One region of the Arthrobacter sp. ok909 genome, then DNA from elsewhere that is predicted to be linked to it. Evidence: riboswitches for the same ligand, from Rfam matches in the RefSeq annotation. Region 1 holds a riboswitch; each other region holds the start of a gene.

Region 1 (3,836 bases):
GGTCCTTCGAAACCCGCCAGATCCACGCCGGCCAGGAGCCGGACTCCGCCACCGGCGCCCGGTCCCTCCCGATCTACCAGACGACGTCGTTCGTGTTCCCAAGCGCCGAAAGTGCCGCGAACCGCTTCGCCCTCGCCGAACTTGCCCCCATCTACACCCGGATCGGCAACCCCACGCAGGACGCGGTGGAACAGCGCGTGGCCAGCCTCGAAGGCGGCCTCGCTGCCCTGCTGCTCAGCTCCGGCCAGGCCGCCGAGACCTTCGCGATCCTCAACATCGCCGAGGCCGGCGACCACGTGGTCGCCAGCCCCAGTCTCTACGGCGGCACCTACAACCTGCTCGCCCACACGCTGAAGAAGTTCGGCATCTCCGTGACCTTCGTCGCGGACCCCGACAACCTGGACCAGTGGCGCGAGGCCGTCCGGCCCAACACGAAGCTGTTCTTCGGCGAAGTGGTCTCCAACCCCCGCCAGGACGTGCTGGACATCGAGGGCGTGTCCAAGGCGGCCCACGAGGCCGGCGTGCCCCTGATTGTCGACAACACCCTGTCCACCCCCTACCTCATCCGGCCGATCGAGTGGGGCGCGGACATCGTGGTCCATTCCGCCACCAAGTACCTCGGCGGCCACGGCGCCGCGATCGCCGGCGTGATCGTGGATTCGGGCAAGTTCGACTTCGGCAAGGACCCCGAGCGGTTCCCCGGCTTCAACACCCCGGACCCCACCTACAACGGACTGGTCTACGCCCGCGACCTCGGCGCCGGCGGCGCGCTCGGGGCCAACCTCTCCTACATCCTCAAGGCCCGGGTCCAGCTCCTGCGCGACCTCGGCTCCGCCGTGTCCCCGTTCAACGCCTTCCTCATCGCCCAGGGTATCGAGACCCTTAGCCTGCGGGTTGAACGCCACGTGGCCAACGCCACCAAGGTGGCCGAATGGCTGGAGGCTCGGGACGACGTCGAATCCGTCGCCTACGCCGGGCTGCCGTCCAGCCCCTGGTACGAGCGCGGGCGCAAGTACGGGCCCAAGGGGACCGGCGCCGTCGTCGCGTTCAACATCGCCGGGGGAGCGGAGGCAGGCAAACGCTTCGTCGATGCCCTCGAGCTGCACTCGCACGTCGCCAACATCGGTGACGTCCGCTCCCTCGTGATCCACCCGGCGTCGACCACGCACAGCCAGCTCTCGACCGAGCAGCAGGCCGTGGCGGGCGTGAACCCCGGCCTGGTGCGGCTCTCGGTCGGACTGGAACACATTGACGACATCCTCGCGGACCTCGACGCCGGATTCCGCGCGGCCAAGAGCGCGTAGCTCCACCGGACAACCGGCGGCCGGCCTCCCGCGGACGGGGAGTGCCGGCCGCCGGCTGTCACACGGAAGTCACAATCTTCGTCATTTCCGCACGCTGTTTCGTACACTCATACAAGGTCATGAGTGCCAGCGACAGCCCCGGCTTGCTGGCCGGCAACCCTCCATTTGCGGCGGGGTGCCCCGGGTGAAGACCTGGCCTGCCGGTCAGCTGACGGCAGGCAAGCGCGAAGTTAGGTCCTCATATGACGATTGCCGTCACCCGCAGCGGTGAACCCGAAACCAAACCAACCCGGAACTCCGTTTCCGCCAGCCCCGCCGCCCAAGCGGCCAGGGTACCGGACGGGACCGTCCAGTACCTCGGGATCGGGGACCTGCAGCTCGAATCCGGGGTCCAGCTGCCGGACGTGGTCCTCGGCTATGAGACGTGGGGGACCCTGAATGCCGATGCCTCCAACGCCGTCCTCATTGAACATGCCCTGACCGGCGACACCCATGTGACCCGCGGCGCCAGCGAGGAACCCGGCTGGTGGGAACAATTGGCCGGACCCGGGGCCCCCGTGGACACGGACAAGTACTTCGTCGTATCGATAAACATCCTGGGCGGCTGCTACGGCTCCACGGGACCCTCCACGCCGGCCCCTGACGGCCGCCCCTGGGGATCGAGGTTCCCGCTCGTGACACTCCGGGACACGACCGCCGCCGAGGCGCGGCTGGCCGATGCCCTGGGCATCGACAGCTGGTACGCCGTGCTGGGCGGTTCGCTCGGCGGCGCGCGCGCCCTTGAGTGGGCCGTGACCTACCCCTCGCGGGTCCGCCGCTGCGCCGTGATTTCCGTCGGCGCCAGCAGCACCGCCGAACAGATTGCCTTCGCGCAGGCCCAGACCCTGGCCATCCGCCAGGACCCGAACTTCAACGGCGGGGACTACTACGGCGGCCCGGAACCCGAAGCGGGGCTCGCCCTCGCCCGCCGGATCGCGCACATCACCTACCGCTCTGCGGCCGAGCTCGACGGCCGGTTCGGCCGGAACGCCCAGGAGTCCGAGGCGCCCCTGGCGGCCGGATCGCTGGCCGGGCGCGGACGCTATCAAGTCGAAAGCTATCTGGACCACCAGGGCAACAAGCTGGTCCGGCGTTTTGATGCCAACAGCTACATCGCCATCACCGAGGCGCTCATGAGCCACGACGTCTGCCGCGGGCGCGGAAGCCTCCGGGACTCCCTGGCCCCGGCCACGGCCGAGTTCCTGGTGGCGGCCGTGGACTCGGACCGCCTGTACTTCCCCGCCCAGTCCCGTGCACTGGCCGAGGCTCTGCCGGGGGGCCCCGAGCTGCACATCATCGAGGCGCCGATCGGCCACGACGGCTTCCTCACCGAAATCGGGCAGCTCAGCGGCCAGTTGCGGAGCAATTTCTTCGCCTAGCAGCCGCTCATGGCTGTGCATTTTTGCAGATGCTCTCTGCACGAATGGTCGTTGTGGCTCACGGCACCGGGACCCATACTCGTTGAGAATAACGCTGTGTGTGCTAACTCACACAACATCTCAGCCCAATGGTCCACAGGGTGTCGAGGGCGACACCGAAGGAGTTCTCATGAGCACGGAAAACGCTGCTGCGACGCGCGCAGGCGAGCCCGACGTCAAGACGTCCGGCCTGAAGAAGGTGGTGGCGGCCTCCATGGCCGGCACCGTGGTGGAATGGTACGAATTCTTCCTCTACGCATCCGCGGCCACGCTGGTCTTCGGCAAGGCCTTCTTCCCGAATTCGCAGACCGAACTGGACGGAATCCTCGCGGCGTTCCTCACGTACGCCGTCGGCTTCGTTGCCCGCCCGATCGGCGGGATGGTCTTCGGCCACTTCGGCGACAAGTTCGGCCGCAAGCAGCTGCTCCAGCTCAGCATCATCCTGGTGGGCGTGTCCACGTTCCTGATGGGCTGCCTGCCCACCTTCGCGCAGATCGGCTACTGGGCCCCGGCGCTGCTGGTCTTCCTGCGCTTCGCCCAGGGCTTCGCGGTCGGCGGGGAATGGGGCGGCGCCGTCCTGCTCGTCGCTGAGCATAGCCCCAGCAAGTCCCGCGGCTTCTGGGCCAGCTGGCCGCAGTCCGCTGTTCCGCTCGGCAACCTCTTCGCCACCGCGGTGCTGTTCATCCTGTCCTCCGTGCTGTCTTCGGCGGACTTCCTTAGCTGGGGCTGGCGGGTCGCCTTCTGGCTCTCCGCCGTGATCGTCCTCATCGGCTACTACATCCGCACCAAGGTCAGCGACGCCCCGATCTTCCTGGAAGCACGCAAGGAAGTTGAGGCAGGCCACAAGGGCTACGGCGTTGCCGAGGTCTTCCGCCGCTACCCCCGCGGCGTGTTCACCGCGATGGGCCTGCGCTTCGCGGAGAACATCCTGTACTACCTCGTGGTCACCTTCTCTATCACCTACCTCAAGACGGTGGTCCATGCCGACACCGCCCGGATCCTGCTGCTCCTGCTCGTGGCCCACTTCATCCACTTCTCCGTGGTGCCCATGGTCGGCCGGCTCTCGGACAGGGTG
Region 2 (3,836 bases), on a different contig from region 1:
GCCTGGCAGGCCAGCAACTGCGGACTGCGCGGGCAGCTCCTGGACTTTGGAACTTTCACCCCTGCCCCGGCCGCGGACGTCGTCCGGGCACTCGTGGACTTCGTGGCCCCGGTCCTTGAGGAACAGGGCGAGCTGGACCTGGTGCGCGCGGGCGTCGAGCGGATCCTGGCGGAGGGGACGGGTTCGCAGCTGCAGCGGGAGCCGTTCCGGGCCGGCGGGCTGGCTGCCGTCGTCGAACGGGCCGTCGAAGTGACCATGCAAGGGGACGCCGCCGGAGAGCCGGCCGAGCCGGAGCCATCGCTGGGCCGGGTGCGCCGGGGCTGAGCTGAACCCGCCGAGCGCGAAACCAGTACAAAGGCAGCGGTTCGCGGCAGTGCTGTGCGGGCAACACTGCCGCGAACCGCGAACCGCAAACTCGCGGAGGGAGGCGGTCCTAGACCTGCTTGAGCGCCTGGCCGAGGTCGCGGATCAGGTCCTCGACGTCCTCCAGGCCCACCGAAAGCCGCACCACGCCGTCGCTGAGCCCGATTGCCGCGCGGCCTTCCGGGCCCATGGCGCGGTGTGTCGTGGTGGCCGGGTGTGTGATGAGGGACTTCGAGTCGCCGAGGTTGTTGGAGATGTCGATGATCCGCAGCGCATCCAGGAGCGCGAAGGCGGCCTCCTTGGCGGTGCGGCCCGGGGACGGCGAGAGTTCCAGCGTGAGCACGGTGCCGCCGGCCTTCATCTGCTTCGCCGCGAGATCGTACTGCGGGTGGGAGGGCAGCAGCGGGTACTTGACCCAGCTGACCGCGGGCTGCTGCTCAAGCCAGCCGGCCAGCCGCAGGGCGGAGGCGGAGGAATGGTTGACGCGCAGCGCCATCGTCTCCAGGCCCTTCGTCAGGACCCAGGCGTTGAACGCGGAGAGCGACGGTCCGGTGTGCCGCATGAGCTGCTTGACGGGCCCGTCGATGAATTCCTTGGTGCCCAGGATCGCCCCGCCAAGCACCCGCCCCTGGCCATCGATGTGCTTGGTGCCGGAGTAGACGATCACGTCCGCCCCGAGGTCTCCGCAGCGCTGCAGCAGCGGGGTGGCGAAGACGTTGTCGACCACCACCGTGGCGCCGGCCGCGTGTGCCAGCGAGCTCACGGCGGCGATATCCACGATCTCCTGCATCGGGTTCGACGGCGATTCGAAGAAGACCGCCGTCGTCGGCTCGGACAGCGCCGACTTCCACTGCTCGAGGTCCGGGCCGTCCACGAACACAGTCTCGACGCCCCAGCGCGGCAGGATCTCGTTGAGGATCACAAAGCACGAGCCAAAAAGCGAGCGGGCGGCGACCACCCGGTCGCCGGCCCCCAGCAGCGCGCCCAGGGCGGTGAAGACGGCGGACATGCCGGACGCCGTCGCAAAACATGCCTCGGTGCCCTCGAGCAGCCGCAGCCGCTCCTGGAAGGTTGCGACGGACGGGTTGCCGTAGCGGGAGTAGACGAAGCGCTCGTCCTCCCCGGTGAAGGCGCGCTCGGCAGCGGCCGCGGACTCGTAGACGAATCCTGAGTTGAGGAAGATCGGCTCGGCGGTTTCCTGGAAGCCTGTACGGTCAAGGCCTCCGCGGACGGCCTGGGTGTCGGCCGCCCATCCGGCGGCGTCGGGATTGAAAGTCACTTAAATCTTTCCGAGGTTGGTGGGCAGGCCGCGGTTCTTCCAGCCGTTGACGGTGCGTTCGCCAAAGCGGTCGGTCTCGCCTTCGAAGCCCTCAAGGACGTTGTACGAGGTGTAGCCGGCCTGCGTCGCGGCTGTGGCGGCGGCAATCGACCGGGCGCCGGAGCGGCACAGGAACACGAGCTCGACGGCGGTGTCCTCCGGGGCCTGGCGCTGGAGCTGTTCCACGAAGTGCGGGTTGGGCACCCCGCCTGCGAGGGTCCACTGGATGAAGAGAGGATCGTTGTCCGTGGCCTTCGTATCCGGGATGCCGATGTGGGCCCATTCGCCCTCGGTCCGGACGTCCACCAGGATGGCGCCGGCCTCCAGCTTGGCCCACGCCTCGTGCGGGCTGAGGTCTCCGGCGTAGCTCATGCGTGGCCCTCGAAGGCGTCTTCGGCACCAAATTCGTCACTGTCGAGTTCATCGACGGCGTTGGCCACCGCGGCGTCCGCGCTCGCAATTGCGGCCGGCAGGACCAGCGCCTGCGCCACGATCACGGTGCTGCCGTTGAAGGTGGCGGCGGGGCTTCCGTGCAGGACATAGCCCTCGGCCAGGGCGGCCGACACGCGCTCACAGAAGTCGCGGTCGTCGGCGCCGGTGAACAGGCGGTAGGCCAGCTTGTCCTCGCCGGTGGAAGCCGCGGCCGGGGCTGTGCCGGGGGCGGCTGTTGTACCGGGTATGGCGGGTATGGATGTGTCGGGCACGACGGATCTCCTCTTTCACGCTTGCAGCTCGAATGGTCGATATGCCGAGTATTCACCTGAGGCACCCCGCCGCGAAAGGGAGGGTTGCCGACCGGCCAGTCAGGGCTTGGCACCGGTTCTCATTACTCCCCAAAAACGTAACACTTACGACGCCGGCCCGCACCGCCGCCGTCGTCATGTTCCGTAACCGGACCGCGCCCCCGTGGGGTGACACACGCGGCGGACCGAGAGCTCAGAGTTGCGGGGTGAGAGCCGGGTACGGCGCCCAGGTGAGTAGTAGCGGGCTCCAGTTTCGGGTACTGCCCACTCGTGTCCGCCGGGAGTTTGCGCAGTCTACTGAGGGGATCGGACTGACGCGTCGGCCCGTCCCACGTTTTCTGTGGATCAAGTTGTCTCTGCGTGCAGTTTTCTGTCCCTCAATTTTTTGTGTGAATCGGTGGCCGGAACCGCCGGAGCCGCAGCCGCGGCCCGGCGGGTGACGGCGGAATGGAGCAAACGTGGGCCCGCGCGTACTGGTTACTGGCATTGCAGGCGCCGCCGGCCGGACCGTCGCGGCCCAACTCGCCGCCCGCGGCATCCCGTGCCTCGGCTCCGACGCCCGCGACGTCACCCGGCAGGGCGAGGACGCCACCGCCGCAGCGGCAGTCAGGCTCCTGCCGGCGACGGACCCGGACATGGTCCTGGACCTGCGCCGTCTGGTGGACCGGGAAGCCGTCAACGTCATCATTCCGACCCTCACCGTGGAACTCCCGGTGCTGGCTGCGGCCCGCGCCGGATTCGGCCGGGACGTGCGGATCATCGTCGGCGAGCCTGCCGCGGTGGCCCTCGCCAACGACCACCTGTTCACCGCATGGGCGTTGCAGGCAGCCGTCATTCCGGTCCCGCGTTTCGGGGTTCCGGGCGACCTCGCCGCCGCGCCGGCGTCCCTGGCCGACCTCAACGGTCCCGTCGTCGTCAAGCCGCGAACTTTCAAGGGCACCCACGCCATCCACCTGCTGGCCGGGACCGGCTCCGTCAGCTGGAAGAACCTGCCGGCCGGGCAGCTGGTCCAGGAGTTCATCCCGGGCGCCGACTATGTGGCCCTGGTGTTCGGCACGCCGCCCCGCAACGCGATGGCGCCGGTGGCGGTGGTCCTCGAGAAGACAAAGACCCCGTACGGTCGGGCCGGCAGCGACGAAGTCAGCCGCAGGGTGCCGGCGGCCGAGGCCAACGATGTGCGGAAGCTGGGCCTGGCCGCCGTCCGCACGCTCGGGCTGACCGGCCCGGTCCAGGTCCAGATCCGCCGCCGCGCGGACGGAACCCCCGTGGTGCTGGGCGTCTGCCCGACACTGGGGGCGAACAGCACGTGGGCGCCCGAACTGCTCGACGCCGTCCTGGCAACGTTCATGCTCCCGGCATTCAACCCTGCGTCCTTCCGGCGGTGCCCGGCGATTCCCGCCGATGCCCTGGGG
Region 3 (3,836 bases), on a different contig from region 1:
GGCGTCAACGCGGTGACCGGCCGCGGCCGCCATACGTCTTCCTCCGCGCTGGCGCTCAAAGTCAACGATGCCCCGGCCGGCAGCTGGATCATCGACACCCCCGGCATCCGGTCCTTCGGGCTTGCCCACGTGGATCCGGACCGGATCCTGAGATCCTTCCCGGACCTGGAACCGGGCACGGACGATTGCGAACGCGGCTGCAAGCACGACTCCACCGCCGTCAACTGCGGCGTCGATGCCTGGGTTGCGGCCGGGCATGCGGGACCCTCCGGGCCAGCACGGCTGGCCTCCCTGCGCAGGCTGCTGGGCACGGACCCGCGGATGGAAGCGCAGGACGCCAAGGAACTCGGCACTGTGTCCTAAGGCGGCCCCTCACCGGCCCGCGGCGCAGTACCGCGGCCTCCCGGCGGCCCGCCCGCTTAGACGGTAGTTTGGAACCATGAGCCAAACCGATTCGAGCTACAACGATGACCTGCGCCTTGCCCATGTCCTGGCAGATTCCGTCGATTCCCAGACCATGAGCCGCTTCAAGGCGCTGGACCTTCGGATCGAGACGAAGCCCGACCTCACCCCGGTCACCGACGCCGACAAATCCGCCGAAGAGGCCATCCGCGGCCAGCTCTCCCGTTCCCGGCCGCGCGATGCGGTCTTGGGCGAGGAATTCGGCAGCTCCGGCCACGGCTCCCGGCGCTGGATCATTGACCCGATCGACGGCACCAAGAACTTCGTCCGCGGCGTCCCGGTCTGGGCCACCCTGATCGCCCTCGTTGACGAGGGCGAACCTGTGGTCGGCGTCGTCAGCGCGCCGGCCTTGGGCAAGCGCTGGTGGGCGGCCAAGGGCGCGGGCGCCTACACCGGCCGCTCCCTGGCCTCCGCCACCCGGCTGAAAGTGTCCAACGTTTCCAAGCTCGAGGACGCGTCGCTGTCCTACTCCAGCCTCGGCGGCTGGAAGGAACGCGGAAACCTGGACGAGTTCCTCGGCCTTACCGAGGAAGTGTGGCGCACCCGCGCCTATGGTGATTTCTGGTCCTACTGCCTCGTGGCCGAGGGGGCGGTGGACATCGCCTGCGAACCCGAACTGAACCTCTACGACATGGCCGCCCTCGTGCCGATCGTCACCGAAGCCGGCGGCCGCTTCACCTCGCTCGAGGGCGAGGACGGCCCCTTCGGCGGCAACGCCCTGGCCACCAACTCGATCCTCCACTCGGAAGTGCTCAAGCGGCTCAACCCCGGACTCGACGACCTCCTCTAGGATCATCCGACCGTTCACAACAACCGAACAAACGGCGGCGGCGGCCCCCATTCCGGGGCCGCCGCCGCCGTTTCTTCGGCCGACGCGCGCTTTGCGGCGCGCACGTAACAAACCGCTTCACATTCGGAGGCCGCCTTTTCCACGGCTGCACCGATGTCCTACGCTCGATGCAGGTCACGAGTGCCAGCGCTAAACCCCGGTTTGCTGGCCGGCAACCCTCCAGCCGCGGTGGGGTGCCCCGGGTGACGACCTGGCCGGTCCGGAACGGACCCGGCAAGCGCGGATTCCCACGATGTGGGGTCCTGTTCGAGTGAGGTCCCATGACAACTGCCACTTTCCCCGCCGCCCCCGACGTCGACGCACGGTTTGCCGCCGCCGCACGCCCGCTCGCCGCCGTCACGGGCGCCGAGATCCATTCCCCGCTGATCAAGGGCGGCCACGCCCGCTACGCCAACCTCGATTACGGCGCCTCCGCCCCGGCCCTGTCCGTGGTCTCGGCCTACCTGAACGAAATCCTGCCGTACTACGCCAGCGTCCACCGCGGCGCCGGCTACGCATCCCAGATCAGCACCTCGGTCTACGAAAATGCCCGGGACATCGTGCGGGACTTCGTGGGCGGCCGTCCGGACGATTCCGTGATCTTCACCCGCAACACCACCGATTCCCTGAACCTGCTGGCCGGGTGCCTGCCGCTGCAGGACGGCCGGCCCGCCGGCGAGGTCATCTACCTCGACATCGAACACCACGCGAACCTCCTGCCCTGGCAGAACGTCCCGCACCGCAGCGTCGTGGCCGCGCCCACCCTCGCGGCCACCATCGACCGCCTGCGCGACGAGCTCGCACGCGGCGGCGTGAGCCTGCTGGCCGTTACCGGCGCCTCCAACGTCACCGGCGAGATCCTGCCGATCCGCGCCCTCGCCGCGCTGGCGCACGAGTACGGCGCCCGGATCGTCGTCGACGCAGCGCAGCTGGCGCCGCACCGGCGGATCGATATCGCCGCGGACGACGTCGACTACCTCGCCTTCTCGGGTCACAAGCTTTACGCCCCGTTCGGCACCGGTGTGCTGGTGGGGCGCACGGACTGGCTCGACGCCGGCACCCCGCACCTGGCCGGCGGCGGCGCCGTCCGCGACGCCCGGCTCGACTCCGTCAGCTGGACCACCGGACCCGCCCGGCACGAGGGCGGCTCGCCGAACGTCCTGGGTGCGGCCGCACTGGCCCGCGCCACCCAGGTGATCGCAGAGCTGGACCCGGCACAGTGGTACGCCCACGAGGACGCCATCCGGTCCTTCCTGGTCGAGGGTCTGCAGCGCATCGAGGGCGTGACCGTGCACCAGATCTTCGCCGACTCGTCGCTTGCCGACGGTCAGCCGGGCGCAGGCACCATCGGCGTCGTGAACTTCTCCGTAGAGGGCTACGACGCCGGGCTGGTGGCCGCCTACCTGTCCGCCGAACACGGAATCGGCCTGCGCGACGGCCGCTTCTGCGCCCACCCGCTGCTCAAGCGGCTCGGCCTGCCCGCCGGCTCCCTGCGGGCCAGCTTTGGCCTGGGCTCCCGGCTGGAGGATGCCGAGCGACTGCTGGCCGGCCTGCGGCAACTGCGGCAAACAGGGCTCGGCTGGGATTACGTGGTGGATGCCGGCCGCTGGGTGCCGGCCAATGACACCCGCAGCTACCCGCACTGGGCGCCGAACACGCCCGGCACTGCCGGCGCCGCGCCGTGCACCCTGGACTAGGCGCTGCTTGGACTAGGCGCTGCTGACCAGGCGCTGGGGATCGGGCACTGGGGATCAGGCACTGCACCCGTGCGGTAAATTCGAAAGGTACCTGAACCAGCAGGACCTTCCCCGAAGGAGATCGCACGTTGCACAGCGTGCCCAAAATGCACGGCAGGCCCAAACTGCACGCCGGGCCCAAGCTGCACAGTCAGCGCCGTCAGGAACTCGGACAAAGCTTCCAGGACGGCGGAGAGCACTACGACCGCGTCCGCCCGGGCTATCCGCAGGAATCGGCCGACTGGCTGATCCCGGCGGGGGCCAGGGACGCCGCGGACATTGGCGCCGGCACCGGCAAGTTCACCGCACTCCTGGCCGCACGAGGACTGCACACGGTGGCTGTGGACCCTTCCGCCGACATGCTCGAGCAGCTGCGCCGGGCCCTGCCGGAGGTTACTGCCGTCGAGGGCACCGCAGAGGACACGGGCCTCGAGCCAGGAGCCTTTGATCTCGTCACTGTCGCCCAGGCCTGGCACTGGTGCGATCCCCGTCTGGCCAGCACCGAGATCGCCCGGATCCTGAGGCCGCACGGCGTCCTGGGCCTGGTCTGGAACCAGCTGGACACCGCCGTGCCATGGGTACACCGGCTCTCCCGCATCATGCACGCCGGGGATGTCCACAAACCACACTTCCGGCCGCCCGTGGGCCCCGAGTTCACCGCGTTGGAGAGCCACCTGACCCGCTGGGAAGACTCTGTCACCGCGGAGGACATCAAGGAGCTGGCGAAGTCCCGCAGCTACTATCTCGCAGCGTCGGAGGCCACCCGGGCCAAGGTCATGGCCAACCTCGACTGGTACCTGAACGAGCAC

Evidence for each region. A riboswitch is a leader RNA that binds a small molecule or an ion and turns the genes downstream of it on or off. The one in region 1 is predicted to bind S-adenosylmethionine.
Region 2: another riboswitch for S-adenosylmethionine. It lies ahead of BLR03_RS15915 (DUF1737 domain-containing protein); the one in region 1 lies ahead of BLR03_RS03635 (homoserine O-acetyltransferase MetX).
Region 3: another riboswitch for S-adenosylmethionine. It lies ahead of BLR03_RS03305 (aminotransferase class V-fold PLP-dependent enzyme); the one in region 1 lies ahead of BLR03_RS03635 (homoserine O-acetyltransferase MetX).

The regions. Positions count from the first base shown of each region.
Region 1 covers NZ_FNJS01000003.1:51,482-55,317, forward strand. Annotated here, with positions in the region: gene BLR03_RS03630 (bifunctional o-acetylhomoserine/o-acetylserine sulfhydrylase) at 1-1,304, shown strand, start outside; SAM riboswitch class IV at 1,420-1,535, shown strand; gene BLR03_RS03635 (homoserine O-acetyltransferase MetX) at 1,547-2,722, shown strand; gene BLR03_RS03640 (MFS transporter) at 2,892-3,836, shown strand, end outside.
Region 2 covers NZ_FNJS01000021.1:13,794-17,629, reverse strand. Annotated here, with positions in the region: gene BLR03_RS15930 (glutamate--cysteine ligase 2) at 1-324, shown strand, start outside; gene BLR03_RS15925 (O-succinylhomoserine sulfhydrylase) at 434-1,642, opposite strand; gene BLR03_RS15920 (rhodanese-like domain-containing protein) at 1,643-2,053, opposite strand; gene BLR03_RS15915 (DUF1737 domain-containing protein) at 2,050-2,361, opposite strand; SAM riboswitch class IV at 2,398-2,512, opposite strand; gene BLR03_RS15910 (ATP-grasp domain-containing protein) at 2,883-3,836, shown strand, end outside; gene BLR03_RS15905 (glycosyltransferase family 2 protein) at 3,826-3,836, shown strand, end outside.
Region 3 covers NZ_FNJS01000002.1:241,568-245,403, reverse strand. Annotated here, with positions in the region: gene BLR03_RS03315 (ribosome small subunit-dependent GTPase A) at 1-363, shown strand, start outside; gene hisN (histidinol-phosphatase) at 440-1,252, shown strand; SAM riboswitch class IV at 1,425-1,538, shown strand; gene BLR03_RS03305 (aminotransferase class V-fold PLP-dependent enzyme) at 1,573-2,988, shown strand; gene BLR03_RS03300 (class I SAM-dependent methyltransferase) at 3,135-3,836, shown strand, end outside.